DNA from 3 places in the Bacillus sp. NS1 genome. Region 1 is predicted to be linked to each of the others. Evidence: predicted binding sites of a transcription regulator. Region 1 holds the regulator's gene; each other region holds the start of a gene.
The links. The regulator LexA, encoded in region 1, represses DNA repair genes until DNA is damaged. The targets are predictions, from matches to a motif close to CGAACATATGTTCG.
Positions count from the first base shown of each region.

Region 2: the regulator LexA is predicted to act here: its motif matches at 8,779-8,792, upstream of recA (recombinase RecA).
Region 3: the regulator LexA is predicted to act here: its motif matches at 3,819-3,832, upstream of ruvA (Holliday junction branch migration protein RuvA).

Region 1 covers NZ_JBZAZF010000002.1:950,478-960,447, forward strand. The annotation lists gene AC4CV5_RS10125 (DUF4166 domain-containing protein) at 1-496, shown strand, start outside; partial or broken gene AC4CV5_RS10130 (YndJ family protein) at 493-2,131, shown strand; gene AC4CV5_RS10135 (hypothetical protein) at 2,224-2,538, shown strand; gene pghL (gamma-polyglutamate hydrolase PghL) at 2,770-3,528, shown strand; gene AC4CV5_RS10145 (YndM family protein) at 3,551-4,003, opposite strand; gene fosM (FosM family fosfomycin resistance protein) at 4,209-4,631, shown strand; gene AC4CV5_RS10155 (hypothetical protein) at 4,742-5,134, shown strand; gene lexA (transcriptional repressor LexA) at 5,530-6,147, opposite strand; gene yneA (cell division suppressor protein YneA) at 6,298-6,615, shown strand; gene AC4CV5_RS10170 (YneB family resolvase-like protein) at 6,634-7,287, shown strand; gene AC4CV5_RS10175 (DUF896 domain-containing protein) at 7,351-7,584, shown strand; gene tkt (transketolase) at 7,753-9,756, shown strand; gene sirA (sporulation inhibitor of replication protein SirA) at 9,911-9,970, shown strand, end outside.
Region 2 covers NZ_JBZAZF010000002.1:788,928-798,897, forward strand. The annotation lists gene bcbE (bacillibactin exporter BcbE) at 1-1,029, shown strand, start outside; gene yfmF (EF-P 5-aminopentanol modification-associated protein YfmF) at 1,263-2,543, shown strand; gene yfmH (EF-P 5-aminopentanol modification-associated protein YfmH) at 2,540-3,826, shown strand; gene ymfI (elongation factor P 5-aminopentanone reductase) at 3,881-4,609, shown strand; gene AC4CV5_RS09600 (DUF3243 domain-containing protein) at 4,690-4,947, shown strand; gene AC4CV5_RS09605 (DUF3388 domain-containing protein) at 5,078-5,869, shown strand; gene rodZ (cell shape determination protein RodZ) at 5,888-6,793, shown strand; gene pgsA (CDP-diacylglycerol--glycerol-3-phosphate 3-phosphatidyltransferase) at 6,843-7,424, shown strand; gene AC4CV5_RS09620 (competence/damage-inducible protein A) at 7,442-8,692, shown strand; gene recA (recombinase RecA) at 8,865-9,911, shown strand.
Region 3 covers NZ_JBZAZF010000003.1:334,917-344,886, forward strand. The annotation lists gene AC4CV5_RS12085 (phosphotransferase) at 1-549, opposite strand, end outside; gene iolG (inositol 2-dehydrogenase) at 786-1,811, shown strand; gene AC4CV5_RS12095 (MFS transporter) at 1,891-3,198, shown strand; gene bofC (sporulation cell-cell signaling protein BofC) at 3,246-3,758, shown strand; gene ruvA (Holliday junction branch migration protein RuvA) at 3,896-4,501, shown strand; gene ruvB (Holliday junction branch migration DNA helicase RuvB) at 4,512-5,516, shown strand; gene AC4CV5_RS12115 (DUF2905 domain-containing protein) at 5,509-5,709, shown strand; gene queA (tRNA preQ1(34) S-adenosylmethionine ribosyltransferase-isomerase QueA) at 5,738-6,766, shown strand; gene tgt (tRNA guanosine(34) transglycosylase Tgt) at 6,793-7,938, shown strand; gene yajC (preprotein translocase subunit YajC) at 7,979-8,245, shown strand; gene AC4CV5_RS12135 (TIGR04086 family membrane protein) at 8,298-8,687, opposite strand; gene AC4CV5_RS12140 (DUF421 domain-containing protein) at 8,885-9,541, shown strand; gene spoVB (stage V sporulation protein B) at 9,545-9,970, opposite strand, start outside.

The DNA of each region.
Region 1 (9,970 bases):
AGGCTCTTTTCTGGTCAGAATGCTGTTAAAGCTGGGTGTTTTTTTCAGGTGCTTCTTTTCAGAAAGAGGCAAAGACATCCCATTTATGATAAAAAATAGAACTTGTCTTATGAATCGGGATCATATCGGGATAGAATGGAATCGTACATTTTACTTTAAAGGCAATAAACGTTTCTTTGACGCGATAATGGTATACGACGAAAAAGAAGATAGAATACTTGATTTCTTCGGCAAACCTCATCTTCTGCTGTCTGTTTTAGCGTTCGAGGCATCTCCTGATGGCTCTCTTACGATTACATCGGAAAAGCAATGGCTATTGCTATGCGGAAAAAGAATACCGCTGCCAAAATGGCTGACGGGTACATCCGTTGTTTGCGAAACGTTTGACGAAAGCAAGAATTGCTTCACCATTCAAGTGCATGTGCAAAATACAATTCTCGGGACTCTTTTCTTTTATAAAGGAACGTTTCAGGAAGAAGAGAGAGAATCATGCTGAAACGAAATGGCATGGTCAGTGCGCTTTGCTTTATAGGATTTCTTGCAGCGGAAACACCCCATATTTCAGTGGCAGAGGCACTTGTTTTGTTATCCATTCTTATTTTCGTACCGGGAATTTTTCCTTTTGTCTTTTATCAACCTCAGTTTCGGGCTGCTCAATCTCTAGAATCTGCGTTAATGAAGTGCTATCCGGCAGCAGCTATCTTTGCGGTGCTGGCTCTTGTGACAGACATCGGGGGTTTCGCGCTGATCTGGTGGATGTACACAGTTTTTATGGCGTTATATGCGATTCTTCGCCTCCGGCAAACAAAGATACATAGAATCGAAGAGACATCAGTTCTGTTCGGGCTTATCTATTTGGCGGGCGGAGGGTTTTGGTTTTTTGCTTATGCTGCACATTTGCAGATCATGCAATTCGGCCCTCTCATCATTTTGCTGACTGCTGTCCACTTTCACTATTCAGCTTTTCTTATCCCGATCTTTAATGGCTTGCTCGGGAGAATCACCAGAAAAAATCGGATATTGTACAGGTGGATAACATGGGTGATTTTAATTTCGCCCCTTCTTATCGCGCTTGGCATCACATATTCAAAAACACTTGATATCATTGCGGTTGGCATCTATATGGCGGCGCTTTATCTTCACACATTTTTGGTGTTCACCACAGCTTTTCGAAGCACGACAGGGAAATTTCTTATTCGGCTTTCTTCTGCCGTACTAATGATAACGATCACTTTCTCGATGGTTTATTCATTTGGTGTATTTCGGCAAGACGTTACACTAACCATTAATCAGATGATTTGGATTCACGGTTTTGTTAACGCGTTTTTTGTTATATTGCCCGCTCTCATAGGATGGAGAATAGAAGATCCGAAGCCCTTTGATGCAGACAGCGGAAAGGCATTCAGCCGTATCTACGGAAAAAGAAGGATTGGAAAAGACTTTTTAGCTAACATTCAAGCTGAAGATAACGTTCCGTACAGAGGGCTTGTGAATGATATGGGAAGCCTTCGTTCAAAAGATTTTTTACCGGAAAATCTGGCGCCGTTCATACTATCGTTTTATGAACAAACCATTGATTATAATGTAAAGGCAAAAGTGACGTGGAGCACATGGTTTCGGCCGTTTGCAATTGTTTACGAATGGTTCAGCAGAAGAACCGGCCAAATACATCTGTCGACGAACCCAGACTGGTATAGGATGTACAGCACTATAAAGGGTGTCAATTCGAAAAAAGACGGAAGAAAAAAAGTGCGTGCCTGGATCAGAACAAATGAAAAAGACGAAACCATTTTTACAGCTTTATATTCAGTGTATCGTTCAAATGGAGAAGGGTATATGAACATCTCCCTCCCGCTTCCATTCAGCAGCATGACAGGCATTTTAAAGCCTTATCATCATCAGGAGAGGCTGGTTTTGACAAGCAGGCGGAGAAAAAGCGGAGCCGGGGATGAGGGGATTTATCTGCAAACAATAGCGGGAACTTGTCCGCTGCCTTTATCTGAAACCTTTCTGATAGAAGCTATGCATGACAACAAGTTAACTGCTGTTCATCACATGTGGCTGTTTGGAATTAAATTTCTAACTGTACATTACATCATTACATATTGTCCGTCCAAATGAAAGAACCTAACATAAAGAAGAGGATTCGTCATCCAGCTGTTTAGTGAGTAGATCAGATACATTCCAATTCTGCGCCGCATCTAGAAGGGAAAGGAAGGATTAATGATGTTTTATATCAGTTGTTTTCTGATTCTTTGGCTAGCTGCGGGGTTTACAGTGGGAATGAAACAAGTGTATGTCGATCAGCTGTTCGATAAAGACGTGATCGAAAGACTGGAAAAAGAAGCGGGTAATCATGGGCGCGCTGACCGGATGATCAAACAGCGTGTCCTTTACATCGCAGCAGTGACATTAAGCGGGTTTATCGCTGTTTATTATGAAGTGAAAACAATCCCGCAAAGGCAAAAAATAAGGAAAATTGAAAAAAACATCATGAAACTGAATAAAGAAAAGAAAAGAAGAATGAAAAGAAAATAAAAATGCACAGGCCAAAGGGCAGGTGCGTTTTTTTGTTTGATATGAGAATAGGGAAAAAGGAAGGTGGTTCCAACTTACTTTTCATAAATTCAGAAATGGGAAGAACAGCGCCCGGGCTAATGGTATATAATATTGTGAATTTAACAAAAATTTAACAAGGAGGACGAGAAATTCGTGCTAAAGCCTCAAAGAAACCGACATCCTGTTGATATGGACTTAGAGGCGGAGTAGATGAAACCGGCCAAAGTATCCCTGCTCCGCCGTTTGCTCCATTCCTTGAAGCATGTTGATTGTAACATAGCCAAACGTTTTCCATCAACTCTTAATATTGTAAAATTATTGTTTGTTTTTATGGTATTTACTCCGATTTCTTCAATATATGCTGAAGATGTATATCAGAATTTTGAGGAATTAAAAAACAATGAAGACCCTTCTGATTACGGCATTGTTACGAAGGAAGCCGGCAGCCCTGTCCTTATTTTAGCGATTCACGGAGGAGGTATTGAAGGCGGGACAAGTGAAATAGCAAGAGAGCTCAGCAAAGAGTACTCAATGTATTTATTTGAAGGCTTAAAATCTTCAGGAAACTCAGTGCTTCATATTACAAGCACGCATTTTGATGAGCCTTGGGCTCTGAAGATGACAGGAAGTCATGAATATGTCATTTCATTGCATGGGTATGCAGAAGAAGATCAGCAGATCGAAGTCGGCGGTACAGATCGCATAAGAGCGGCAGATTTAGTTGAAAAACTGCAAAATGAGGGTTTTCCAGCTGTATTGCTCAGTACAGACCATCCGCATGCAGGTGTAAGTCCGAATAACATTGCAAATAAATCAAAAACAGGTTTGAGCATCCAGTTAGAAATGAGCACAGGTTTTAGAAGATCTTTGTTCGGCATTTTTTCTTTAAAAAGCAGATCTGTTACTCAAAATGAAAGGTTTTATGATTTTACTGAGGTAATGTCCCGTTTTATCAATAATAGCTACTGAAAAATAGGAGGCACTAAGCCTCCTATTCCTCATGCTGCTCTTTCGTAACGTCAGGAAATAGCTCGTCTGAGGCTTCTATTTGATACTGCAGCATGTTATCTCTGACTGACAGTTCATTTCGGAAGGTTTCATCCAGCACATTTTTTAGCAAATACCGATGAAAAAAGTATTCAAAAACAGTTAGACAGGCAGCGGAAAGCAGAGCAGCTGAAAATGGTGAGAAACCGTTTCTTGTTTGGGTTAAAACAAAGACCCAAAGAATAACGAATGAAAGTCCAAAGTCAGCCAATGAAGCTGTAATATTGTTTGTTCTGGGAAGGACGAGTATGTCACCGGATAGATAGGAAACAAAACCTAAGAAAAGTGCAATAAACATCACACTTAAAAAGGGCGCGTGATAGAATCTGTCCAAAATCACATATAAAAGGGCGAGAGTAAAAGCAACCTTTGAAGCAAGAGCAATGATATGTTTCATTTGACCACCTAAATTGTTATTTTTGAAGAAAACCCTTGGCAGTAAACAAATTATTCAAATCGAATCCATAAAAGGCCATCGCTGTACAGTCATTATTTTAAACAATCCGATTTTGTTTACACTGGTATTTTTTTCTGGCTGGATGAAACTTTCTTGGGAAAAAGTCGTACAAATGAATGATCAGCTTTCAAGGAGGGGATGATTTGTGAAGATAAAAGGAATCAATCACTTGTTATTTTCAGTTTCTCATCTGGATACATCAATTGATTTTTATCAAAAAGTGTTTGATGCAAAGCTTCTGGTAAAGGGAAGAACAACAGCATATTTTGATTTAAATGGCATCTGGCTTGCGCTTAATGAAGAACCTGACATTCCGAGAAATGACATTAAGGCGTCTTATACACATATTGCTTTTACTATTGAAGATCATGAGTTTGCGGAAATGTCAGCAAAATTAAAAAGGCTTCATGTTAATATTCTGCCTGGCAGAGAACGAGATGAACGCGATCGAAAATCAATTTATTTTACCGACCCTGACGGCCATAAATTTGAATTTCATACCGGAACCCTTCAAGACAGGCTTCGGTATTATAAACAGCAAAAAACGCATATGAATTTTTATGATTGAGACGACCTCTTGCTACTACACAGAACACATACATAAAAATCATGTATGGTTAAAATATGGTAAAGGGAGGGATGTGATTGAAAATATAAATCCTAGGCTTAACAACAGTTTTGATTTGTTTTTTTAGCATTAGCAGTACCCATGCGTCAGCTTTAGATTTTGATTACACAACAGACTTTATTTTAAATGACAGCACAAAAACGTTTGTTCTGGAAAATATCAGTGATGTTCCGGCGATCGACTATTTTTTAGGCTATCAGTTTACGATATTGGGAGCCAATACTTGTTCAGTTGAGGTTAAACTTCAGTGGATGGGGCTTATGGGAGAATATACAACACTGAGTACGAGGCAATTCAGCGGCAGCTGGTTTGATTTTAGTGCTCAGGATAAGGTTGCTATCGATTCATTTCACCGTTACCGTATATTTGCAGAAGAACATTCAGAAAACTGCACAAGTGTTCGGGTAAAGGGCAGTTATGGTATACAATATGTTTCATTTTAATTGAAGCTCACGTTGATCAAGAGAAGTGAGCTGTTTTTTTGGAAAATGTTGAACCAACTATACAATGTACTAAATTTTCATTAAAACTCAATTGCCGCGCTCCTTACATAAACATGAAGCAGCATCATTCCACGACCTAAGAAAATGAAACATTTTTAAGGAGATAACGTCTAATGTTTTAAACGGACATTATTATGATAAAAGTTTCCTGAAGGAAAGAAAATTTCTTGACTTCAACAATTATTTAGTGGATAATTATGGTGTAAACATGATGTTCTTTTTCCTCCTATTCAGGCTCGCACCCAAAAGTCAGGGCGAGCCTGCTTTTTTCGTACAATAAACCCCCTCTCCGTAAAGGAAGAGGGGGTTTTTCATGCATCTGATAGATCAATAGGTTAATGGACGGTTCTGAACACGCCAATCACTTTCCCTAGAATGCTGACATTCTGCAAGATGATAGGTTCCATCGTTGGGTTTTCAGGCTGTAAGCGAATGTGAGTATCCTCTTTATAGAAACGTTTTACCGTAGCTTCATCATCTTCTGTCATCGCCACTACAATTTCCCCGTTGTTCGCTGTATTTTGCTGTTTAACGATGACATAATCCTTATCGAAAATACCAGCTTCAATCATACTGTCTCCCATAATCTCCAGCATAAACACGTGCTCGTCAGGAGGAACCATACGGTCAGGAAGAGGAAAATATTCTTCAATATTTTCTACTGCTGTAATAGGAGATCCCGCCGTGACTTTCCCAATGACTGGTACATTTACGACCTGGCTTTGCGGAATGTCTACTTCTTCATCAAGTATTTCTATTGCTCTAGGTTTTGTCGGATCCCGTCTGATCAGCCCTTTTGTTTCCAAACGGGCCAAATGGCCGTGTACAGTTGAGCTGGACGCAAGCCCGACAGCCTCTCCGATTTCTCTCACGGAAGGCGGATATCCTTTTGATTTAACCTCTGCTTTAATAAAACGGAGGATATCAAGTTGCCTTTTTGATAGCTTCGTCATTTTTCGCACCTCAAAACGTCGATTTTAAGTAGATTATAGCATGATTTTCCTTACAGTACAAACATAGGTTCGAAAAAAACAATTGACAGAAACATTTGTTCGTATATACTGAAATTATAAAAAAGCGAACAAACATTCCTGTTGGAGGTTATGATCATGAGTAAAGAATCTATTATTTTTGTCGGTCTGTTCACAGTGATTTTGAGCGCGGTTATCCTTTTGCTATCATATACAAGCAGCGGTCAGGAGCTTAATCAGTATGTTAAAATAGAAGTCCAGCAGGGCGACACACTTTGGTCAATTGCTGATCAGGTAGCAGATACAAAAAAGATAAACAAAAATGATTTTATTGAATGGGTAGCTGATAACAATCATCTTCAGACGTCTGATATCCAGCCGGGAGATGAGTTGGTGATTCCGTTGAAAAAGAAGCATCAGGATGCATATGAATTGGCAACTGTAAGATAGAGAGGAAAGATAGAAAAAATGAAAGCACTCATTTATGCCCGCGTAAGCACAAATAAAGAACAGCAGGAGACTTCATTAAAGCGGCAGGAGGAGGAGCTTACGGCCATTGCAGCCGAGAACGGCATGGAAGTCCTCAAAGTGATTTCTGAAAAAGCCAGCGGATACGAAATGGATCGGGACGGTGTATTTGAACTGCTTGATGAGATCAAAAATTCTGGAATTGATGTCATTTTGGTTCAGGATGAGACAAGGCTCGGGCGGGGAAATGCAAAAATCGCATTGCTTCATTGTATCTACAGAGAAGGTGTGAAGGTCTATACAACGGCTCACAGAGGTGAGCTGGAGCTATCGGAGGCTGACTCGATGGTGCTGGAGATCGTCAGCATTGTGGAGGAATACCAGCGGAAAATTCACAACATGAAAATCAAGCGGGGAATGAAGCGTGCAGTAAAAAATGGTTTTAAACCGCAAAAAAACCTGAAAAATCAACATGAAAACAGCGGAAAGGATAGAATAGAGGTCCCAATCTCAGAGATCGTCCGTCTAAGAGCGAATAAACTGACGTTCGCAGAAATCGCGGCTACGCTAAGAGGGTTTGGCTATGATGTGTCTAAAGCGACCGTCCACCGGCGGTTTCAGGAATACATAGAGAATGACGAGACAGCCGAGTGAATCAGTTGTAAAACTCTTTTTGATCTAGTACTATATAGACAAAATGCAATAAAGGAGTTTAACATGATTTCAAACGCAAAAATTGCCAGAATTAATGAACTTGCTGCGAAAGCTAAAGCTGGCGTTATGACTGAAGAAGAAAAAGCCGAACAGCAAAAGCTTCGTCAAGAGTACCTGAAAGGTTTTCGCTCTTCTATGAAAAACACATTAAAAAGTGTGAAAATCATTGACCCTGAAGGCAATGATGTAACACCAGAAAAGCTAAAAAAAGAACAAAGAAATAACAAACTTCACTAATATAAGAGGAATACGGAAATATCGTATTCCTCTTTTGCATATACTATAAGCAAAACTCTTATGTGACAAAATTCAACAAGTTTCTCTCAAATTTAAGCTGAAACAGTTGAGAAAAAGTCGTCAGACATTTATGATGTAAGGGTACAACACATAAGGAAGGGGATTTTTATGGATACAATTGAAAAGAAATCAGTTGCTACCATTCGCACACTGTCAATAGACGCTATTGAAAAAGCAAATTCTGGTCACCCAGGGATGCCAATGGGGGCCGCTCCAATGGCATACACGCTGTGGACAAAATTTATGAACGTAAGTCCAGCAAACCCTGGCTGGTTTAACCGTGACCGTTTTGTTTTATCTGCTGGACACGGATCAGCACTTTTATACAGCATGCTTCATTTAAGCGGGTTTGATCTTAGCATCGAAGATCTTAAGGGATTCCGCCAGTGGGGCAGCAAAACACCTGGACATCCGGAATTCGGACATACTGCCGGTGTTGATGCGACAACAGGTCCGCTTGGCCAAGGAATTGCCATGGCAGTCGGAATGGCTATCGCTGAACGCCATTTAGCTGAAACTTACAACCGTGATTCATTTAACGTAGTCGATCATTATACATACAGTATTTGCGGTGATGGTGATTTAATGGAAGGTATTTCTTCTGAAGCCGCTTCACTCGCAGGCCATCTTCAGCTTGGCCGTCTGATCGTATTATACGATTCTAATGACATCTCTCTCGATGGAGATCTCGACCGTTCATTCTCTGAAAACGTGAAACAGCGATTTGAAGCAATGAATTGGGAAGTTCTTTATGTTGAGGATGGAAACAATATTGAAGAATTAACAGCGGCTATCGAAAAAGCACGCCAAAATGAAAAGAAACCTACATTAATTGAAGTGAAAACGACAATCGGATTCGGTTCACCTAACCGTGCCGGCACATCTGGTGTTCACGGTGCTCCGCTTGGTAAAGAGGAAAGCAAGTTAACAAAAGAAGCTTACGCGTGGACGTATGAAGAAGATTTCTACGTTCCGTCAGAAGTATATGAGCATTTCGCTTCAGCGGTTAAAGAATCAGGCGAGAAAAAGGAACAGGAATGGAAAGCCCAATTCGCTAAATATAAAGAAGTTTATCCTGAACTTGCTGAACAGCTTGAGCTTGCAATCAAAGGAGAGCTTCCGAAGGACTGGGATCAAGAGGTTCCTGTTTATGAAAAAGGAAGCAGCCTGGCATCACGTGCATCTTCTGGTGAAGTTCTCAACGGCCTTGCGAAAAAAATTCCTTTCTTTGTCGGAGGATCTGCTGACCTAGCGGGATCAAACAAAACGACAATTAAAAATGCCGGTGATTTTACAGCGGTTGATTACTCAGGCAAAAACTTCTGGTTTGGTGTTCGTGAATTTGCAATGGGTGCAGCCTTAAATGGTATGGCGCTTCATGGCGGACTTCGTGTATTCGGCGGAACTTTCTTTGTCTTCTCTGATTACCTGCGTCCGGCGATTCGCCTTGCAGCATTAATGGGTCTTCCTGTCACTTATGTCTTCACACATGACAGTATTGCTGTAGGTGAAGACGGCCCGACTCACGAGCCTGTTGAGCAGCTTGCTTCACTCCGTGCGATGCCTAATCTTTCCTTGATGCGTCCTGCAGACGGCAATGAGACAGCGGCAGCATGGAAGCTTGCAGTGCAAAGCACTGATCAGCCAACAGCGTTAGTATTGACACGCCAAAACCTTCCTACGATCGATCAAACAGCTGAAGAAGCATTGGCAGGAGTAGAAAAAGGTGCATATGTCGTTTCTAAATCTAAAAACGAAACACCTGACGCTCTTCTTATCGCTTCTGGCTCTGAAGTAGGTCTTGCGATTGAAGCACAGGCTGAATTGGCTAAAGAAAATATTGATGTTTCTGTTGTCAGCATGCCTTCAATGGACCGTTTCGATAAACAATCTGATGAATACAAAAACTCTGTTCTTCCTGCAGAGGTGAAAAAACGTCTTGCGATTGAGATGGGCGCATCATTTGGATGGGGCAAATACACAGGGCTTGAAGGAGACGTGCTCGGCATAGACCGATTCGGTGCATCTGCTCCTGGTGAAACCGTCATCAATGAATACGGCTTCTCAGTTCCAAACGTAGTGAACCGAGTTAAAGCATTAATCAATAAGTAAGAGTCTTTTAAAGAGGATGAGTCAAATCATCCTCTTTTTCTTGTTTATCCGACAAAAATAGTATTGGCTGTTTAACAGTAATAGACAATTCTTTCTTTTCTTCTTTTGTATAATAGAGAGCAAATGAAATGCTGCTGGAAAAGGGGATGAAAAGATGGAACGTCACTACTATACGCACCTGATAAAAGAGGAGTTTGCTAATCACTATTTCGGG
Region 2 (9,970 bases), 160 kb from region 1:
GATCGATTCGGGAGAAAAAAAATATTGCTTCCATGCCTCCTCATTGCAGGATTAGGTGGGTTGGTGGCTGCTTTTGCCTCAACCTATATGAAAAATCCTTATGCTATGATTTTGGCGGGTCGGGTCCTTCAAGGTGTCGGCTCTGCAGGGGCGGCTCCCATCGTTATGCCGTTTATCGGCGATTTGTTTCAAGGAGACGATGAAAAGGTCAGCGCCGGCCTTGGTGATATTGAAACCGCCAACACGTCAGGGAAGGTACTGAGTCCCATACTTGGCGCCTTATTGGCTACCTGGTACTGGTTTGTCCCGTTTTGGTTTATTCCGTTTTTCTGTTTGATCAGCTTTTTGCTCGTATTGTTTCTGGTGGCTAAGCCTGAAGAAGATGAGGATGCGCCAGCTGTATCTGAATTTATCAAGAGTGTGCGGAAAATCTTTAAACAGGATGGACGCTGGCTTTATACGGTCTTTATTATCGGGTGTGTGATTATGTTTTTGTTATTTGGCGTATTATTTTATTTGTCAGATACGCTGGAGAACAAGTATGCCATTGATGGAGTGGCTAAAGGCGGGTTACTTGCAATCCCACTTTTATTTTTGTCAACCAGTTCATTTATAGCTGGCAAAAAGATCGGCAAAGATAAAGTTCGAATGAAATTTTGCGTTGTTACGGGAATGATCCTGTTAACCCTGTCTTATATTGCCTTGTGGTGGAACCACAGTTTTTATTTTTTATTTATCTTTTTAAGCTTTGGCGGAATTGGGATTGGAATGGCGCTTCCGGCTTTAGATGCACTGATAACCGAAGGAATTGAAAGTGAGCAATGCGGAACCATTTCCTCCTTTTACAATAGCATGCGCTTTATAGGAGTAGCTCTCGGTCCACCTGTGTTTGCGGCATTAATGTCTAATGCAAACTGGCTGATTTTCATTCTGTCGGCGTTTTGCAGCATCGTTTCTTTATTCCTAGTGATCTTTACTGTCGATGCTAAAAAAAGTGAAGAGGAAGAAAAAAACCTAGGGACGGTCTAGCCAACCGTCTTTTTTGTGTAATTTAACCAGTTTATAACTGTCGTTCTGACAGGCACAAACAGCGGTCTTTCAGATTAAAAATGGATTACTATATAGCCTCCGTTGTGTTGGGTGGAGGTTATTGTTTCCTTATAAATCCTACAGTTGCTATAATTACATGAAAGAGTGTTTCTGCGGATGCTGAAAATTGGTCATAATACATACTAATAAGAAATGAACGAAGGAGGTTCCATATGTCATATGTAAATGAAATCAAAACAAAGCACGGCGGTTTAACCGCACACATTGTAAAAACAGAAAAATTTAAAACCGTCTCGCTTATTTTTAAAATGCTTGCGCCTTTGACAAAGGACCAAGTCACGAAAAGAGCTCTGCTTCCGCATGTGCTTCTTCGCGGAACAAAAAGCCATCCGAAAACCTCGGAATTGCGTTCTTATTTGGATGAACTGTACGGCACGTCCGTTTCGGCGGATCTTTCGAAAAAGGGAGAGCGGCATGTCATTACGTTCAGGCTTGAAATCCCGAATGAAAAATATTTAAAAGATCAAACACCGCTTCTTGAAAAAGGATTACAGCTTCTCGCAGAAATCGTCTTTTCACCTGCTTTAGAGGGAGACGCTTTTCAATCACAATATGTGGCTCAGGAAAAACGGACGCTCAAGCAAAGAATCCAAGCCGTCTATGACGATAAAATGCGCTACTCGAATTTAAGGCTGATACAGGAAATGTGCAAAAATGAGCCTTATGCTCTCCATGTCAATGGAGAAATCGACGATGTCGATGCCATTACGGCCGATCAGTTATATGAAACATATCAAAGCGCTATCCAAAAAGACCAGCTCGATCTTTATGTTGTTGGCGATGTGGACAGTAACCAAGTGCAAGCGGCAATTGATAAGTATTTCCAAACAAAAGAGCGTACCCTCGGCACGATTGAAAACAATCACGATGAGCACAAAGCCCAGCCAAAAGAAGTAATTGATGAAGAAGATGTCAAACAAGGAAAGCTGAATATCGGCTACCGCACCAGCATCACTTATACGGAGCAGGATTATCCTGCTTTGCAAGTGTTTAACGGGCTTTTCGGTGGATTCTCTCATTCCAAACTTTTCATCAATGTTCGGGAAAAAGCCAGTCTTGCATACTACGCCGCTTCGCGTATAGAAAGTTTTAAAGGCTTGTTAATGGTGATGTCGGGCATTGAAGTGAAAAATTACGAACAGGCTGTTTCCATTATTGCTGAGCAATTTCAGGCAATGAAAAACGGCGACTTTAGTGAGCAGGACATTGCTCAGACAAAGGCTGTTATTCGAAATCAAGTGCTGGAAACCATTGATACTGCATATGGTTTATCTGAATTTTTATATCAGCAGGCCGCTGCCCAAGTCGATATTCCTATCGAAGACTTTCTCGCGAATATTGAGCAGGTCACAAAAGAGGATATCGTGAAAGCCGGCGAAAAGATTCAGCTTGATACGACTTATTTCTTAAAAGGGACGGAGGGTGCATCTTGATCAAACCAATCGAATACGAACAGCTCCAGGAGACGCTGTACCATGAAAAAATGTCAAACGGCCTTGACGTTTACGTTTTGCCGAAAAAAGGCTTCAACAAGACATATGCGGTCTTTACAACAAAGTACGGCTCTATAGATAACCGTTTTGTCCCTTTAGGTAAAAATGAGATGGTTCACGTGCCGGATGGCATCGCCCATTTTCTTGAGCACAAGCTGTTTGAAAAAGCGGACGGAGACGTTTTTCAAGATTTCAGCAAACAGGGTGCTTCTGCCAATGCGTTTACGTCATTTACAAGAACGGCTTATCTTTTCTCAAGCACATCAAATGTTGAACGCAATTTAGAGACGCTCATCGATTTCGTACAGGACCCGTATTTTACTGAAAAAACGGTTGAAAAAGAAAAAGGGATTATCGGGCAGGAGATTAACATGTATGATGACAACCCCGATTGGAGGCTTTACTTCGGGGTCATTGAAAACATGTACAAAGAACATCCTGTCAAAATTGACATAGCGGGAACAGTGGAAAGCATCTCACATATTACAAAAGACAATCTTTATGAATGCTATGAAACGTTTTATCACCCGAGCAACATGCTCCTCTTTATTGTCGGTCCTGTAGATCCTGAAGCGATCATTTCTCAGGTAAGAGAAAATCAGGAGAGAAAGCCGTATACAGACCAGCCGGAGATCAAACGGGAAGAAGTAAAAGAGCAAGAAGCGGTTTTCCGCAAAGAAAAAGAGATTAAAATGAATGTACAGGGACCGAAATGCCTTGTCGGGCTGAAATCAAAGAATCCGTTAAAATTAGGCAAAGAGCTGTTAAAGCATGAACTTTCAATGAACTTATTGCTTGAATCTCTTTTCGGCAAAAGCTCTGCCCAGTACGAGTCACTTTATGAAAAAGGGTATATTGACGAAACGTTCAGCTTTGATTTTACTGCTGAATATGGGTTTGGTTTTGCGGCGATCGGCGGTGATACGCCGGAGCCTGATCAATTGGCTGAAGACATTTCAAGCATGCTTCTGCGCGCCGGTGAACTGATTACTGCTGAAAAGATTGAACTTGCCAGAAAGAAAAAGATCGGTACATTCTTAAAAGCGCTGAATTCACCCGAATACATTGCCAATCAATTTACCCGTTATGCTTTCTTGGATATGAGCCTATTTGACGTCGTATCTGTACTTGAGCAAATTACTCTCGAGGATGTCCAGAAAGTTATACAGGAGGAAATTGCTGCAGACAGACTAACTGTCTGCAAGATTGTTCCTAAATCATAAACAAAACATCCCTCCAGTGTGAGGGGTGTTTTTCTGCGGAAAGAAGGAAAGAGGATGATCAAAACAGCACTAATCACCGGAGCAAGCGGCGGCATTGGCAAAAGCATAAGCGAAACCCTTGCGGGAGAGGGATACAATCTGCTGCTGCATTATCATACAAATCAAAAAGCGGCAGCGGAGCTGGCTGAAAAGTTAAGAGAGACGTTTGGTATTCACGCTGAGATATTGCAAGCTGATCTATCCACACCGGAAGGAGCAGATAAGCTGACAAGTTCAATTGTTCAGCCGATTGATGCAATTGTTTTAAACAGCGGAAGAAGCCATTTTGGGCTGATTACGGATGTGGATAATACAACTGTTCAGGAAATGGTTCAGCTCCATGTGGCGAGTCCGTATATGCTGACGAGAAACCTTCTTCCAGGCATGATCCGGAATAAATCAGGAGTGATTGTAGCTGTCAGCTCTATTTGGGGAGAGACTGGGGCATCTTGTGAAGTGCTGTACAGCATGGCGAAGGGAGCTCAGCACTCGTTTGTAAAAGGACTGGCTAAGGAGCTTGCGCCAAGCGGAATCAGAGTAAACGCTGTAGCGCCGGGCGCTGTTGATACAAATATGATGAATCAATTCACACCGTCTGAAAAAGAAGAGATCGCTGATGAGATCCCGATCGGCCGGCTGGCCCGGCCGCAAGAAATTGCCGATGCAACAGCTTTTCTTCTGTCTGAAAAAGCGTCATATATCACCGGCCAAATTCTGTCGGTGAATGGCGGCTGGCACTGCTGATCAGAAAATATTCTGTGTATAGTTTCTTATGCGAAGGACACAATAATCTTGTAACTTCACATGAAATGGAGGAAACAAATATGTCAGTATTAGAAAACTGGGATAGCTGGAAAAACTTCCTTGGCGACCGTCTGAACTATGCGCAAGATAAAGGTATGAGCCAGGATACTATTACAGATCTTGCGACAGAAATCGGCAGTTACTTGGCTAATGAAGTGGAATCTAAGAACGAGCAGGAAAAAGTGCTGGCAGATCTTTGGAGCGTAGCATCAAAAGATGAACAGCATGCTATTGCCAATATGATGGTTAAGCTTGTTGAAAATAACAGCACTCACTAGGAAGAGAGGAGATTTTTCCTCTCTTTTTTTATGTTTTCCTCATCACAGCAACATTCTTCTTTCTAATTAGAGAAAAATGCTTTATGATAAAGGAAGGTAAAATTTTGCCACAATGAAGGGGGTATATCATTTGGCAAAGCTCGAATGGTATTTTGAATATGAAATTCAAGTGAACCGCCCCGGACTGCTCGGGGATATTTCATCTCTTCTTGGGATGCTTTCTATTAACATCGTAACGATAAACGGCGTCGATCTTTCCAGAAGGGGAATGCTCCTCAGGTGCCGCCATATAGATCAAATTAAACGATTAGAATCAATCTTAAAAACAATGGAAACAATTAAAGTAACGAAGCTGAGAGAACCGAGGCTTCGCGACCGTCTTGCCGTACGTCACGGCCGGTATATTCAAAGGGATGCCGATGACAAGAAAACGTTCCGCTTTGAACGGGACGAGCTAGGCTTATTAGTCGATTTTATGGCCGAACTGTTCAAAAAAGAAGGCCATAAATTAATCGGAATTCGTGGTATGCCTCGTGTCGGGAAAACAGAATCAATTGTAGCCTCCAGCGTGTGTGCAAGCAAAAGGTGGCTTTTTGTGTCATCAACTTTGCTGAAGCAGACGATACGAAGCCAGCTGATTGCCGATGAATACAGCACTGAAAATGTCTTTATCGTTGACGGAATTGTGTCAACACGAAGAGGGTCGGAACGCCATCTCCAGCTGGTCAGAGAAATCATGAGGCTGCCTGCAACAAAAGTGGTGGAGCATCCGGACATATTCGTTCAAAATACAGAGTATACACTAGATGACTTTGATTATATTATTGAACTGAGAAATGACCCTGATGAGGTTATTACATATGAACATGCCGAGGAACCCCAAATGTTTGATCAATCCGGGTTTTCAAGCTTTGATTTTTAAAATTGGAAGGTGTTTGTTGTGACTGAACTAGGAATCCGGCTCAAAGAAGCCAGAGAGGAAAAAGCAATGTCATTGGATGATCTCCAAGCGGCAACAAAGATTCAAAAAAGGTACTTAACCGCCTTGGAGGAAGGGAACTATGACATTATTCCGGGAAAGTTTTATGTCCGGGCATTCATTAAGCAATACGCGGAAGCTGTCGGGCTTGATGCGGATCAGCTGTTTGAGGAACATAAAAAAGATATCCCGAATACGTATCATGACGATGTGTCTGAAAAGATCTCCGGCATGAATCTTCAAAAGGAAATGCCAAAGACAGCATCTAAGGCGCTGGAGCTGCTGCCAACGATACTTGTCATACTCGGCGTGATTGTCGTGATTGCGATTGTGTACGCGATCATTCAATTTGCGAATCATAAAAACAGCGATGATAACAATGCCGCATCTGAAAAATCAATTACGCAAAGTGAAAGCAAGTACGAAATCCCTAAAGATTCAACGCTAAAAAATAACAGCTCTCAAAAAGAGACGGACACTAAAAAAGAAACGAAAGAAAAAGAAGATAAAAAAGAAGAAAGCGACAGTGATAAACTGGAGATTAAAGCAACTGGCACTGAGGGATCATTAACGACTTATGAAGTGTCCGGCGCTGATAAAATCGAGCTTGAACTAAAAGCATCAGACAGCTCTTGGATTCGAGTGCGCGATGAAAACAGCAGCTCGTTAAAAGAGGGAACGCTGAAAAAAGACGAAACCTATAAAAAAGACATAACTGAGCAGAAACAAGTTGAAATCCGCACCGGATATGCACCTAATCTGAAAATAAAAATCAACGGTAAGGTTCTTTCATATGAACTTGATCCGAAAAAAGTGATGGCACAAACCATAAAGATTGTAAATAAAAAGGAAGAAAAGTCATCTTAATTACCAGATGACTTTTCTTCACGTCCGAGTATGAAATTGGAGGGGCTTTATGTTTAACTTACCAAATAAAATCACACTAGCTAGAATCGCATTAATCCCGATCTTCATGATTATCATGCTGGCGCCGTTTGACTGGGGCAGGCTCGAATTTGGAGACGAATCGATCCCGGTCGCACACTTGGCGGGAGCTATCCTATTTATTATTGCATCCACAACAGACTGGGTAGACGGATATTATGCCCGAAAACTGAATCTCGTAACAAACTTCGGAAAATTTCTTGATCCGCTTGCTGACAAACTGCTTGTATCCGCAGCGTTAATTATCCTTGTTCAATTTGATCTTGCTCCAGCCTGGATGGTCATTGTGATTATCAGCCGGGAGTTTGCCGTGACAGGTTTAAGGCTTGTCCTTGCCGGAACTGGAGAAGTCGTAGCGGCTAACATGCTTGGTAAAATTAAAACCTGGGCACAAATCATTGCGGTTTCCGCATTGCTTCTTCATAATCTTCCGTTTGAACTTGTGTCATTCCCGTTCGCTGACTTAGCGCTGTGGGTAGCTGTCTTCTTTACTGTCGTCTCAGGCTGGGAATATTTCGCTAAAAACTGGGAAGCGTTAAAAACATCTAACTAAGAAAGAAGGACTTCGTCATGGAATTTCCAAAAAAAGCAGAAATTATTGCAGTCGGTTCAGAGTTGTTGCTTGGCCAGATCGCCAATACAAATGCTCAATTTATCAGCAAACAGCTCGCTGAAATCGGAGTGAACGTATTTTATCATACAGCAGTCGGAGATAACCCGGAGCGGCTGAACCAGGTCATCCGCATTGCCGAAGAACGCTCCGACTTCATTATTTTTTCAGGAGGTCTCGGACCGACAAAAGATGATCTGACGAAAGAAACGATTGCAAATGCGCTAGGACGTCCGCTTGTGTTAAATGATGAGGCGTTCCAATCCATTGAGGACTATTTCAAACGAACAAAACGCACGATGTCACCTAATAACCGAAAACAGGCGCTTGTGATTGAAGGATCCGACGTACTGGCAAATCACTTTGGAATGGCACCGGGAATGCTTACAGAGCATGAATCGCGCTTTTATATGCTTCTTCCTGGACCGCCAAGCGAATTGCGTCCCATGTTTGAAAATGAGGCAAGGCCTCTTCTGCTGAAAAAGATGGGTTCAAATGAAAAAATTGTGTCAACCGTTCTTCGCTTTTTCGGTATCGGAGAGTCTCAGCTTGAAGCCGATTTGGAAGATATTATTGATGCACAAACAAACCCGACAATCGCTCCTTTGGCGGCTGATGGAGAGGTGACGCTGCGTCTGACAGCCAAGCATGCTGACGAAAAGGAAACTGAGCGTCTGTTAAAAGAAACAGAGGCTGTTATCTTAGAACGTGTCGGTGAATTTTTCTATGGCTACGATGATACTTCCCTTGTAAAGGAGCTTTCTAAAGCATGTAGGGAAAAAGGCATTACGATTTCCGCGGCGGAAAGCTTTACCGGCGGGCTGTTTTCTGAATGGCTGACGGATCTTGGCGGTGCTTCAAAACTATTTGCCGGCGGCATCGTTTGCTATACAAACGACGTAAAGCAGAATGTGCTTGGTGTCAAGAAGGAAACATTAGATCAATTTGGCGCGGTCAGCAAGGAGTGCGCATCAGAGCTGGCAAAGGGTGTTCAAAAGCTCACTGGCAGCGACATCGGCATCAGCTTTACCGGTGTAGCAGGACCTGATACTCAAGAAGGGCATGAGCCTGGACATGTGTTTATCGGCATTTCAGCAAATGGAAAAGAAGAGGTTCACGAGTTTCACTTTGCGGGCTCCAGAACGGGAATCAGAAAACGCGGTGCTAAATACGGCTGCCATTTAATCTTGAAGCTTTTAGAGCAAAAATAATATTTTCAGCACATTATCCTCCTTAGAAAACATGATTTCTCTGATACATTATGATATTTTGATAGAAATCACGCCAAGAAAAAATCCGAATATGCGTTCGCTTTTTTCTTGGCAAATCCCTTCAAACAGGGTATAGTATATGTAGTGGTAACATAAAGGAGGAAAAAATAGAATGAGTGATCGTCAGGCAGCCTTAGATATGGCTCTTAAACAAATAGAAAAACAGTTCGGTAAAGGTTCCATTATGAAACTGGGAGAAAAGACAGATACAAGAATTTCTACTGTCCCAAGCGGCTCCCTCGCTCTTGATACAGCACTAGGAATTGGCGGATATCCGCGCGGACGGATTATTGAAGTATATGGCCCTGAAAGCTCAGGTAAAACAACTGTGGCGCTTCATGCGATTGCTGAGGTTCAGCAGCAGGGCGGACAAGCCGCGTTTATCGATGCGGAGCATGCGCTAGATCCGGTATACGCGCAAAAGCTCGGAGTCAATATCGAAGAGCTTTTACTGTCTCAGCCTGACACAGGCGAGCAGGCGCTTGAAATTGCGGAAGCGCTGGTTCGAAGCGGTGCAGTTGACATTGTTGTTGTCGATTCTGTGGCAGCTCTCGTTCCGAAAGCAGAAATTGAAGGAGACATGGGAGATTCGCATGTCGGTTTACAAGCACGCTTAATGTCTCAAGCGCTTCGTAAGCTTTCAGGGGCCATTAACAAATCGAAGACAATCGCGATTTTCATTAACCAAATTCGTGAAAAAGTCGGCGTTATGTTCGGAAACCCGGAAACAACTCCTGGCGGCCGTGCGCTGAAATTCTACTCTTCCGTGCGTCTCGAAGTGCGTCGTGCTGAACAGCTGAAACAAGGCAACGACGTAATGGGGAACAAAACGAAAATCAAAGTCGTGAAAAACAAGGTGGCTCCGCCGTTCCGTACAGCCGAGGTTGACATTATGTACGGAGAAGGCATCTCAAAAGAAGGCGAAATCATTGACCTTGGAACTGAACTTGATATCGTGCAAAAAAGCGGTTCATGGTACTCTTATGAGGAAGAGCGTCTTGGCCAAGGCCGTGAAAATGCAAAACAATTCTTAAAAGAAAATAAAGATATCATGCTGATGATCCAGGAGCAAATTCGTGAACATTACGGCTTGGATAATCACGGAGCAGTTCAGCAGCAAGCTGGAGAGGCACAAGAAGAACTCGAATTTGAAGAATAAAAATAAAATAAGTATGAAATGATACAAAAGGCTGAGTGAACAACTCAGCCTTTTTGTAT
Region 3 (9,970 bases), on a different contig from region 1:
GGGGAATATCGGTTTTTTGTAGAGTGCATGATACGCTGATTTTAAATCGTCCCACTGGGTGCACGTTTTTGTCTGTTCGAATCTTGCAACATCAATCACCCGCACTGCCCCGGATTCTGTCAGAATCAGATTGCGCAAATGAATGTCTGACGGATTCAAGCCGGCTTTACGGGCGTCAGAAAGTGCTTCTTCAACTTGCTGAATCATGCCATCACTGATCGCAATGCCTTTCTTTAGGCAGTTATAAAAGGTTTCGCCTTTAATATATTCCATAAGAATAAATGAATCACCAGTTTCATAAATGTCAGGATAGAAAGCGGAACCAGCTAATTTTTCATAGATCGCGGCTTCTTTGACGGCTGTCGCTTGATACTCCGGAAAAAATACTTTCAGCGCCATTTTTCGATCGCCTTCTGTTAAAGCAAACACATAGGCGCTTCTTCCCTTGCCGATTAGTGTTAATTCCTCAGGTTTTTCTTTGACTTTATCAAATCTGCTGTTCTTGCGGTATATGACTGAATGGGCCAGTGCCTCTGCTTTTGTCAGCATTTCATTCACCTTCTTTGCTCTATTTTATGCAGTTGTTTATAGGAAAATCATAAACTGTTCAGGAAAAAGAGCCTAATTCTAGTGTATCTGGTCTTGAAGAAGAAGGCTACCTATAAGCATTAATTGTGATAAAAGAGACATAGAGCGATCATTTCCATTCTTGAAAAGCGCTTACAAATGGGATAGTATTAATTTAAAATAAAGCGCTTTCGTGAATGTTCAAGGGGGAACAAGCCATGACAAAACAGATTGTGACAGGGATTATCGGTGCAGGGCGCATCGGCAAACTTCATGTTCAAAATATACGCCGGATTCCTCATATGAAAATAAAAGCAGTCTCTGATATTCAGGCAAGCCGTATAAAAAGCTGGGCTGACAGTCACCAGATTGAATACATAACCTCTGATTATCGCGATTTATTACACGACCCGGATATTGACGCTGTTTTTATTTGCTCACCGACAGCCGTACATGCACAGATGATCAGAGAAGCAGCCGAGGCGAAAAAGCATATTTTTTGTGAGAAGCCCGTCAGTTTCTCTCTGAATGAAACAAAAGAAGCGCTTGCGGCCGTCCGGAAACACGGGGTTGCACTCCAAGTCGGATTCAACCGCCGTTTTGATCCTCATTTTAAGAAAATCAAAACAATTGTTGAAAATGGTGAAATCGGTACGCCTCATTTATTAAAAATCACGTCGCGGGACCCAGAGCCCCCGAATATAGATTATGTACGTACTTCAGGCGGCTTGTTTATGGATATGTCGATCCAAGACTTTGATATGGCCAGGTATATTATGGGAAGCGAAGTGACCGAAGTGTATGCAAAAGGGGCAGCTTTGGTGAATCCTTCTTTTGCTGAGCTGGGTGATATTGATACGGCTGTCATTACACTGACTTTTGAAAACGGTGCCATGGCTGTGATTGACAACAGCCGCCAAGCTGTGTACGGATATGACCAGCGGGTCGAGGTTTTTGGGACGAAAGGCTCTGCAGCAGCGGACAACAGCAGGCCGACGACGGTCGAAGTGTCAACTGCTGATTTTGTGATGAAGGATAAACCGCATTTCTTTTTCCTTGAACGCTATAAGGATGCGTATGAGGAGGAGATTCTTCGGTTTGCAGAAGCGATCGACACCAACCGGGAAACTGCTTGCACCGGCAATGACGGTTTTCAGGCGGAACGGATTGCCAGAGCGGCACAGCAATCGCTTGCTTTTGGCATGCCTGTCAGTATTGAGCATACTGAAAAAGTCGCTTTTTGATTAAACAGGATTACAATTCAGTAAGCTTGGGTATAGAACCTCCATTGATACTTTAGAAAAAAAGTAGGCGGTGGAGAAAATGAATACAGCACATGCTAAAGGAAATGTTTTGAATAAAATCGGAATTCCTTCTCACATGGTTTGGGGTTATATTGGCGTTGTCATCTTTATGATTGGAGACGGGCTCGAACAAGGCTGGCTGTCTCCTTTTCTCGTTGATCATGGTCTCAGCATGCAGCAATCCGCATCGCTTTTTACCATATACGGCATTGCTGTCACCATTTCGGCTTGGCTTTCAGGCACGTTTGTCCAAACTTGGGGGCCGAGAAAAACGATGACTGTCGGCTTGCTTGCATTTATCCTCGGTTCAGTCGCTTTTATCGGCTGGGCGATTCCTCATATGCATTATCCGGCTCTCTTAGGCAGCTATGCACTTAGAGGCTTGGGATATCCGCTGTTTGCGTACTCTTTTCTTGTGTGGGTGTCATACAGCACCTCTCAAAAGCTTCTTGGAAAGGCCGTCGGCTGGTTTTGGTTTATGTTTACCTGCGGCCTTAGCGTGCTCGGTCCGTTCTATTCCAGCTATGCGGTTCCGGCCTTTGGAGAAATCAATACGCTTTGGAGCGCTTTACTGTTTGTAGCAGCAGGCGGACTCCTCGCCCTATTTTTTAACAAAGATAAATTTACACAGGTACAAAAACAAGATCAGCCAAAATGGAAAGAACTGTCGAAGGCGTTTACAATTATGTTTGAAAATCCTAAAGTCGGCATTGGCGGAGTTGTCAAGACGATTAATGCCTTAGGACAATTCGGATTTGCCATTTTTCTCCCGACCTATCTAGCGCGTTACGGGTATTCCGTTTCGGAATGGCTGCAAATATGGGGGACGCTGTTTTTTGTTAATATTGTGTTTAATATCATTTTTGGCGCAGTCGGAGATAAACTGGGCTGGCGCACTACCGTGATGTGGTTTGGCGGTGTCGGGTGCGGTATTTTTACGCTGGCGCTTTACTACACGCCTCAGTTGATCGGGCATCAGTATTGGGTGCTGATGATTATCGCCTGCTGTTACGGTGCTGCATTGGCTGGCTACGTGCCATTAAGCGCGCTTTTGCCAACGCTTGCACCTGATAATAAAGGCGCTGCCATGTCAGTGTTGAATCTGGGATCTGGTTTATGTGCGTTTATCGCGCCGGGCATCGTAAGTCTTTTCATTGGACCGCTCGGTGCAGGCGGTGTCATATGGATCTTTGCGGCATTGTATTTTTTCAGCGCTTTTCTGACACAATTCTTGACCATTTCTGAGAAAAGCGCTGATGTGTATACGGAGGAACGGCTTGTCAGAGAAAACGTGCAAACAAATTTCGAGAGAACGGTTAAGCTGTAGCCTCTTTGGTCAAACTAGTCATAAACGTGTGCAAAGAGGTGTAGAGGGTGAAACGATTTAGCACGGCGTATCTTTTGCTGGGCATTCTTTGCTCAGCCGCAGCTTTTCTGATAGTTGCTTCTCCCCGCGCGCTTGGGGCGGAAGTGGAGCACTATGAACCGCTGCAGGTGCATGTGCAGCTTGAGAAGGTGTATTTGGACGGCGATGTCAGCATTGAGCATAAACGTGAAAAAGTGCTTTCTATGGATGATTTTTGGGCAACTTATGCCGGCTGGACGCTTGTCGAACAAAAAAAGGGATATGTGCTCTTCCGAAAGCAAATGGACGATATTTCTCCGCTCAGTAAGGTGAACGGTTATATCGGTGTATCGGATAATGGAGTGATTTCCACTTTTCACGGCCGGCCTGAGTCAGCTTCCGAACCGATTCAGTCTTTTTTTCAAATTGATCTAGAAAGGCTGGAAAGCCATATGCAAAAAAATCTGCTGAAAGGCATTCCATTTCGGACAAAAGCGGAGTTTGAGGATGTCATAGAACACATAAAGACATACAGCGGGTAACGTCCGCTGATTGAAGACATGTATTCATGTCTTTTTTTTCGTGGAAGAATGAGAGAGAAGCGAACGTATGTTAACTTTTCTATAAGACTTTGGCTGTTTTTATGGTACAATGAAGAACAGTCAAAGAGGTGAATTGCGTGATTGAATTTGTTAAAGGGACGATTGATTATGTATCTCCCCAATATATTGTGATAGAGAACGGCGGCATTGGATATCAGATTTTCACGCCGAATCCGTTTATATATAAGGAGAGAAACCAAGAAACGATTTTTACGTACCATCATATTAGAGAGGATGCTTTTTCGCTCTACGGTTTTTCAACAAGAGAGGAGAAGGCGCTCTTTACAAAACTGTTAAACGTGACCGGTATCGGTCCGAAAGGCGCACTCGCCATCTTGGGCTCGGGTGATCCGGGAGCGGTAATCCAAGCGATTGAAAATGAGGATGAAGCCTTTTTGGTCAAGTTTCCTGGTGTAGGAAAGAAAACCGCACGTCAGATTATTCTTGACTTAAAAGGAAAGCTCGCTGATGTTGTGCCTGAAATGATTGAAAATCTGTTTAATCATGAAGAAAGGCTTGAAAAGCAAACAGCAGAAACGGCCCTCGAAGAAGCGCTTGAGGCCCTCAGGGTTCTTGGATATGCTGAAAAAGAAATCAAAAAGGTGCTTCCTCACCTGAAAGAAGATATTGGGCTGACAACAGACCAATACGTGAAAAAAGCATTACAAAAACTATTGAAGTAAGGTGATGTTCATGGATGAACGGCTCGTCTCAAGTGAAGCAGACAACCATGAATCAGTGATAGAGCAAAGCCTGAGGCCGCAAAATTTGGCGCAGTATATCGGTCAGCATAAGGTGAAAGAAAATTTGCGCGTGTTTATAGATGCGGCAAAAATGAGACAGGAGACGCTTGATCATGTTCTTCTGTACGGGCCGCCCGGACTTGGAAAAACGACGCTTGCTTCCATCGTTGCCAATGAAATGGGAGTTGAATTGCGTACGACATCTGGGCCTGCGATTGAAAGACCCGGTGATTTGGCTGCCATATTAACAGCGCTTGAGCCGGGAGATGTGTTATTTATTGATGAAATACATAGACTGCACAGATCGATTGAAGAGGTGCTTTATCCTGCAATGGAAGACTTTTGTCTGGATATAGTGATTGGGAAAGGCCCTTCTGCCCGCTCGGTCCGGCTTGATCTTCCGCCTTTTACGCTGGTAGGCGCCACGACAAGGGTAGGGCTTTTGACGGCGCCGTTAAGAGATCGATTCGGCGTAATGTCGCGCCTTGAGTACTATACGCAAGAAGAGCTGGCGGACATTGTCACAAGAACTGCTGATGTATTCGAGGTTGAAATCGATAAACCGTCTGCTCTCGAAATCGCGAGGAGATCGAGAGGGACGCCCCGCGTAGCGAACCGCCTGCTGAGAAGGGTCCGGGATTTCGCCCAGGTGCTGGGTGACAGCCGGATCACGGAAGAGATTTCGCAGGATGCGCTGGAGCGGCTGCAGGTTGACCGTCTCGGTTTGGATCATATTGATCACAAGCTGCTGATGGGCATGATCGAAAAATTTAACGGCGGCCCGGTGGGTCTTGATACCATTTCAGCCACGATCGGCGAAGAACCGCATACGATTGAGGACGTGTACGAACCGTACCTCCTGCAAATCGGATTTATCCAAAGAACGCCGCGGGGAAGGATCGTGACACCGGCCGTTTATCATCATTTCCAAATGGAGGCTCCCCGGTATGACTGAATTCCCTAAGATCATTATGATTCTTGGTGCTGTTTTGCTTATCATCGGAGCAGTGTTGCATTTTGTCGGCAAGATGCCGGGAGATATTTTTGTGAAAAGAGGGAATGTTACATTTTTCTTCCCGGTTGTCACTTGTATCATCATAAGTGTGGTATTATCAATTTTGCTTAATCTTTTCGGAAGAATGAAATAACAAAAGACTAGAATAAAGGTGAAATCTCATGAAAGTCGATTTATTTGATTTTGAACTACCGGAACGTTTAATTGCACAAGTGCCGTTGGAGCAGCGTGATGCTTCAAGGCTGATGGTGCTTGATAAACATACAGGAGAGCTGACTGACAGCTCGTTTAAACACATTATCAGCTTCTTTAAAGAAGGAGATTGTCTTGTACTAAACAATACCCGCGTGCTGCCTGCGCGGCTATTCGGCACAAAAGAGGATACCGGCGCGAAAGTGGAATTGCTTTTGCTGAAACAGGAAGCTGGTGACAGGTGGGAAACACTTGCCAAACCGGCGAAACGGGTAAAAAAAGGAACCGTTGTGACATTTGGAGACGGAAGATTGAAGGCTGTCTGCACGGAAGAACTTGAGCATGGCGGCAGAAAAATGGAGTTCCAGTATGACGGTATTTTTTACGAAGTGCTGGAATCCCTTGGAGAGATGCCGCTCCCGCCATATATTAAAGAACAGCTTGATGACAGAGAGCGCTACCAGACCGTGTATTCTAAAGAAATCGGCTCTGCGGCCGCGCCTACTGCTGGCCTTCACTTCACTGAAGAAATCTTGCAGCAATTGAAAGACAAAGGTGTGCAGATTGAGTTCATCACTCTGCACGTAGGCCTTGGAACGTTTCGCCCTGTGAGTGCCGATGATGTTGAAGAGCATAATATGCATGCAGAGTTTTATCAAATGTCAGAAGAAACAGCTGCAGCCTTAAACAAAGTAAGGGAAAATGGCGGCCGGATTATTTCTGTCGGCACGACATCGACACGCACGCTTGAAACGATTGCCGGGGAACATGACGGGAAATTTAAAGCATCAAGCGGCTGGACATCTATTTTTATTTATCCGGGCTATGAATTTAAAGCCATTGACGGAATGATCACAAACTTCCATTTGCCGAAATCGTCATTGATTATGCTGGTCAGTGCGCTTGCGGGAAGAGAAAACGTTCTGCGCGCTTATCATCATGCAGTGGAAGAGGAATACCGTTTCTTCAGCTTCGGAGACGCGATGCTGATTCTATAATTTAAGAACAGGAGGCCTCACCAAAAGTGGCTGAACAACCAATACGCTATGAATTTATAAAAGAATGCAAACAAACAGGGGCGCGGCTGGGAAAAGTGCATACTCCTCACGGCTCCTTTGACACACCAGTTTTTATGCCGGTCGGCACACTGGCGACAGTCAAAACAATGTCACCTGAAGAACTGAAAGCAATGGATGCGGGCATCATTTTAAGCAACACTTATCACCTATGGCTCCGTCCGGGTCACGATATTGTCAAAGAAGCGGGCGGGCTCCATAAATTTATGAACTGGGACCGCGCGATTTTAACAGATTCAGGCGGTTTTCAGGTCTTTTCTCTAAGCAAGTTTCGTAATATAGAGGAAGAGGGCGTTCATTTCCGCAATCACTTAAATGGAGACAAGCTGTTTTTATCTCCGGAAAAAGCGATGGAGATCCAAAACGCACTCGGCTCTGATATTATGATGGCATTTGACGAATGCCCGCCATATCCGGCAGAGTACGATTATATGAAGCGGTCAGTAGAACGGACAAGCCGCTGGGCGGAACGCTGCCTGAATGCCCACAACCGTCAGGATGAACAAGGGCTGTTTGGCATTGTACAAGGCGGAGAATATGAAGATCTGCGCACGCAAAGTGCGAAGGACTTGATTTCCCTTGATTTTCCGGGATATGCTATAGGCGGATTATCTGTCGGTGAACCGAAGGATGTCATGAACCGTGTACTAGAGTTTACAACACCGCTTTTGCCGAAGGATAAACCGAGATATCTGATGGGCGTCGGTTCTCCGGACGCGCTGATTGACGGAGCGATCCGCGGGGTCGACATGTTTGACTGTGTACTGCCGACCCGGATTGCAAGAAACGGCACAGTGTTTACAGCTGAAGGCCGTCTCAATATGAAAAATGCGAAATTTGAAAGAGACTTCCGTCCGATTGATAAAGAGTGTGATTGCTATACATGTAAAAACTACACTCGCGCGTATATCAGACACTTGATCCGCTGCAATGAAACATTTGGCCTTCGATTAACAACTTACCATAACCTTCATTTTCTGTTACACTTAATGGAGCAGGTAAGACAGGCTATTCGCGAGGATCGTCTGGGTGATTTCCGAGAAGAGTTCTTTGAGCGTTACGGCTACAACAAGCCAAATGCGAAAAGCTTCTAAATAAAAATAAATAACAGGCTTACAGAAAGGGGTGAAAATGATGACTGGCACTTTAGGTACATTGGTTCCTATTATTTTAATGTTTGCGGTCCTATACTTCTTGCTGATTCGTCCTCAGCAAAAACAGCAAAAGGCAGTACGCCGAATGCAGGAGGAACTGAAAAAAGGCGATTCAGTAGTGACAATCGGGGGATTGCACGGTACTGTTGACTCTATCGACGAAAGCAAAGTCGTAATTAAGACTGGTGAAAACACACGTCTTACATTCGACCGCCGTGCGATCAGAGAAGTTTCTGCTGCTGAATAACAGCAGGAGCTATACATAGCAAACAAAAAAGAGCGGGTGAACCCGCTCTTTTTTATGTGGAAGACCTGTTTCCCCTCAGGTTCACGCCGAAAATCCCGCCAAGCATGCACACCCCTAAAAATCCAAGATGAAAGAGCAGCTGCTCCGCTGTAAATGTCTTTCCGAATCCTAAATACTGAAACAATAAAATAATCAGAGAAAAGCTTAAGGCAGTCAATGCCCCGATCATCCAGCCTCTTTCCTTCCCTTTCCCGCCAGAAATGAACCCGCCGATGAATAAAGATAGAAATGATACAGCTGTGATCAGCCAGTTGAATGATGACTCTTCCAGCGAGGTTGCCGTCAGTAAAAGAGAAACGGCTAAACTCGTCAGGAGCATGGCTGAGAATATGGCGATTAAGCCGTAAAGAATGCCTTTTCCAACTTGTTTTGTTTCCTCCATGAATGTCTCCTCTCTGCCTATATTAAAAGGCTTCTGTTCTTTTTGAACCAAGCCGCCAGACATGCTGATGGCTCGTCTTTGTAAAAATGTATTCCCCTATCCTATGAATTAGACGTAAAAGCTTTATGAAATACGTTAGGTTTTCGTTACATAAATTGTTCGTTTTGTTGCATCCTATGATGAGTTGGAGGTGCATGATGGAAGAGCTTCTCACTATTACGTTTCGCACAATCATATTGTATTTTGTGATATTGATCATTTTTCGTTTCATGGGCAAACGGGAGATCGGGGAGCTTAGTATTTTAGATCTCGTTGTCTTTATCATGATGGCTGAAATTGCTGTTTTAGCAATAGAAAACGTAGATGATCATCTATTCCACACCATTTTGCCAATGCTTGTATTAATGATCATCCAAGTGACTTTCGCATACTTTTCTTTAAAAAACCGAAAAGTCCGCCAGCTTCTTGACGGAAAGCCGACCATTATTATTAAATATGGGAAAATTGACGAAGACGCCATGAAATCACAGCGTTATAATTTTGATGATTTAATGGTTCAGCTCAGAGAAAATAATATCGACAGAGTAGCTGATGTTTCATTTGCCATTTTAGAGCCGTCAGGCAAACTGACTGTTGTAAAGAAAGAAAACAACGGAGAGCACCGGCAGCTCGAAATGCCGCTTATCATAGACGGATCTATTCAAACAGAAAACCTGTCCAGAATCGGCAAAGACAAACATTGGCTGCTTGAAAAATTAAAAAAACACGGATATGCGAATCCTTCAGACATTTCATTTTGTTCGTTTACTGACGATGAGTTATTTATTGATGAGAAAGATGGGCACCGCACGTGACCTTTAGCGGACGATCAGACGTCCGATAATAGGAATGCGGCGAAGCTCATCTTTTTTAATTAAACGGAAAGCGAGCAGGAGGATGATATAGATGGCAGTACTTATCGTAATCCATCCAGCGACATTCACAGCCTCGGACGATCCAAAGCTTACATATTGTTTGATGGCGGAGCTGATGAATCCGCAAATTACTATAACAGCAAAGCTGAGCGCGTACTCCTTGATTTTGATACTGATCGGCAGCACCTTGCTTACGGTTGCCGCGTGCAAAAGCGTAACGAGCACCATGCCTGTCACAATGGCTAATGCCGCCCCCATAATGCCAAGAGACGGTCTGGTGGCAAGGACGAAAATAAGGCCTGTTTTAACAAGTGCTCCGATTAAGCTGTTCATCATCGCAGCCCCCGCTAAATTAAGCGCCTGCAGCAC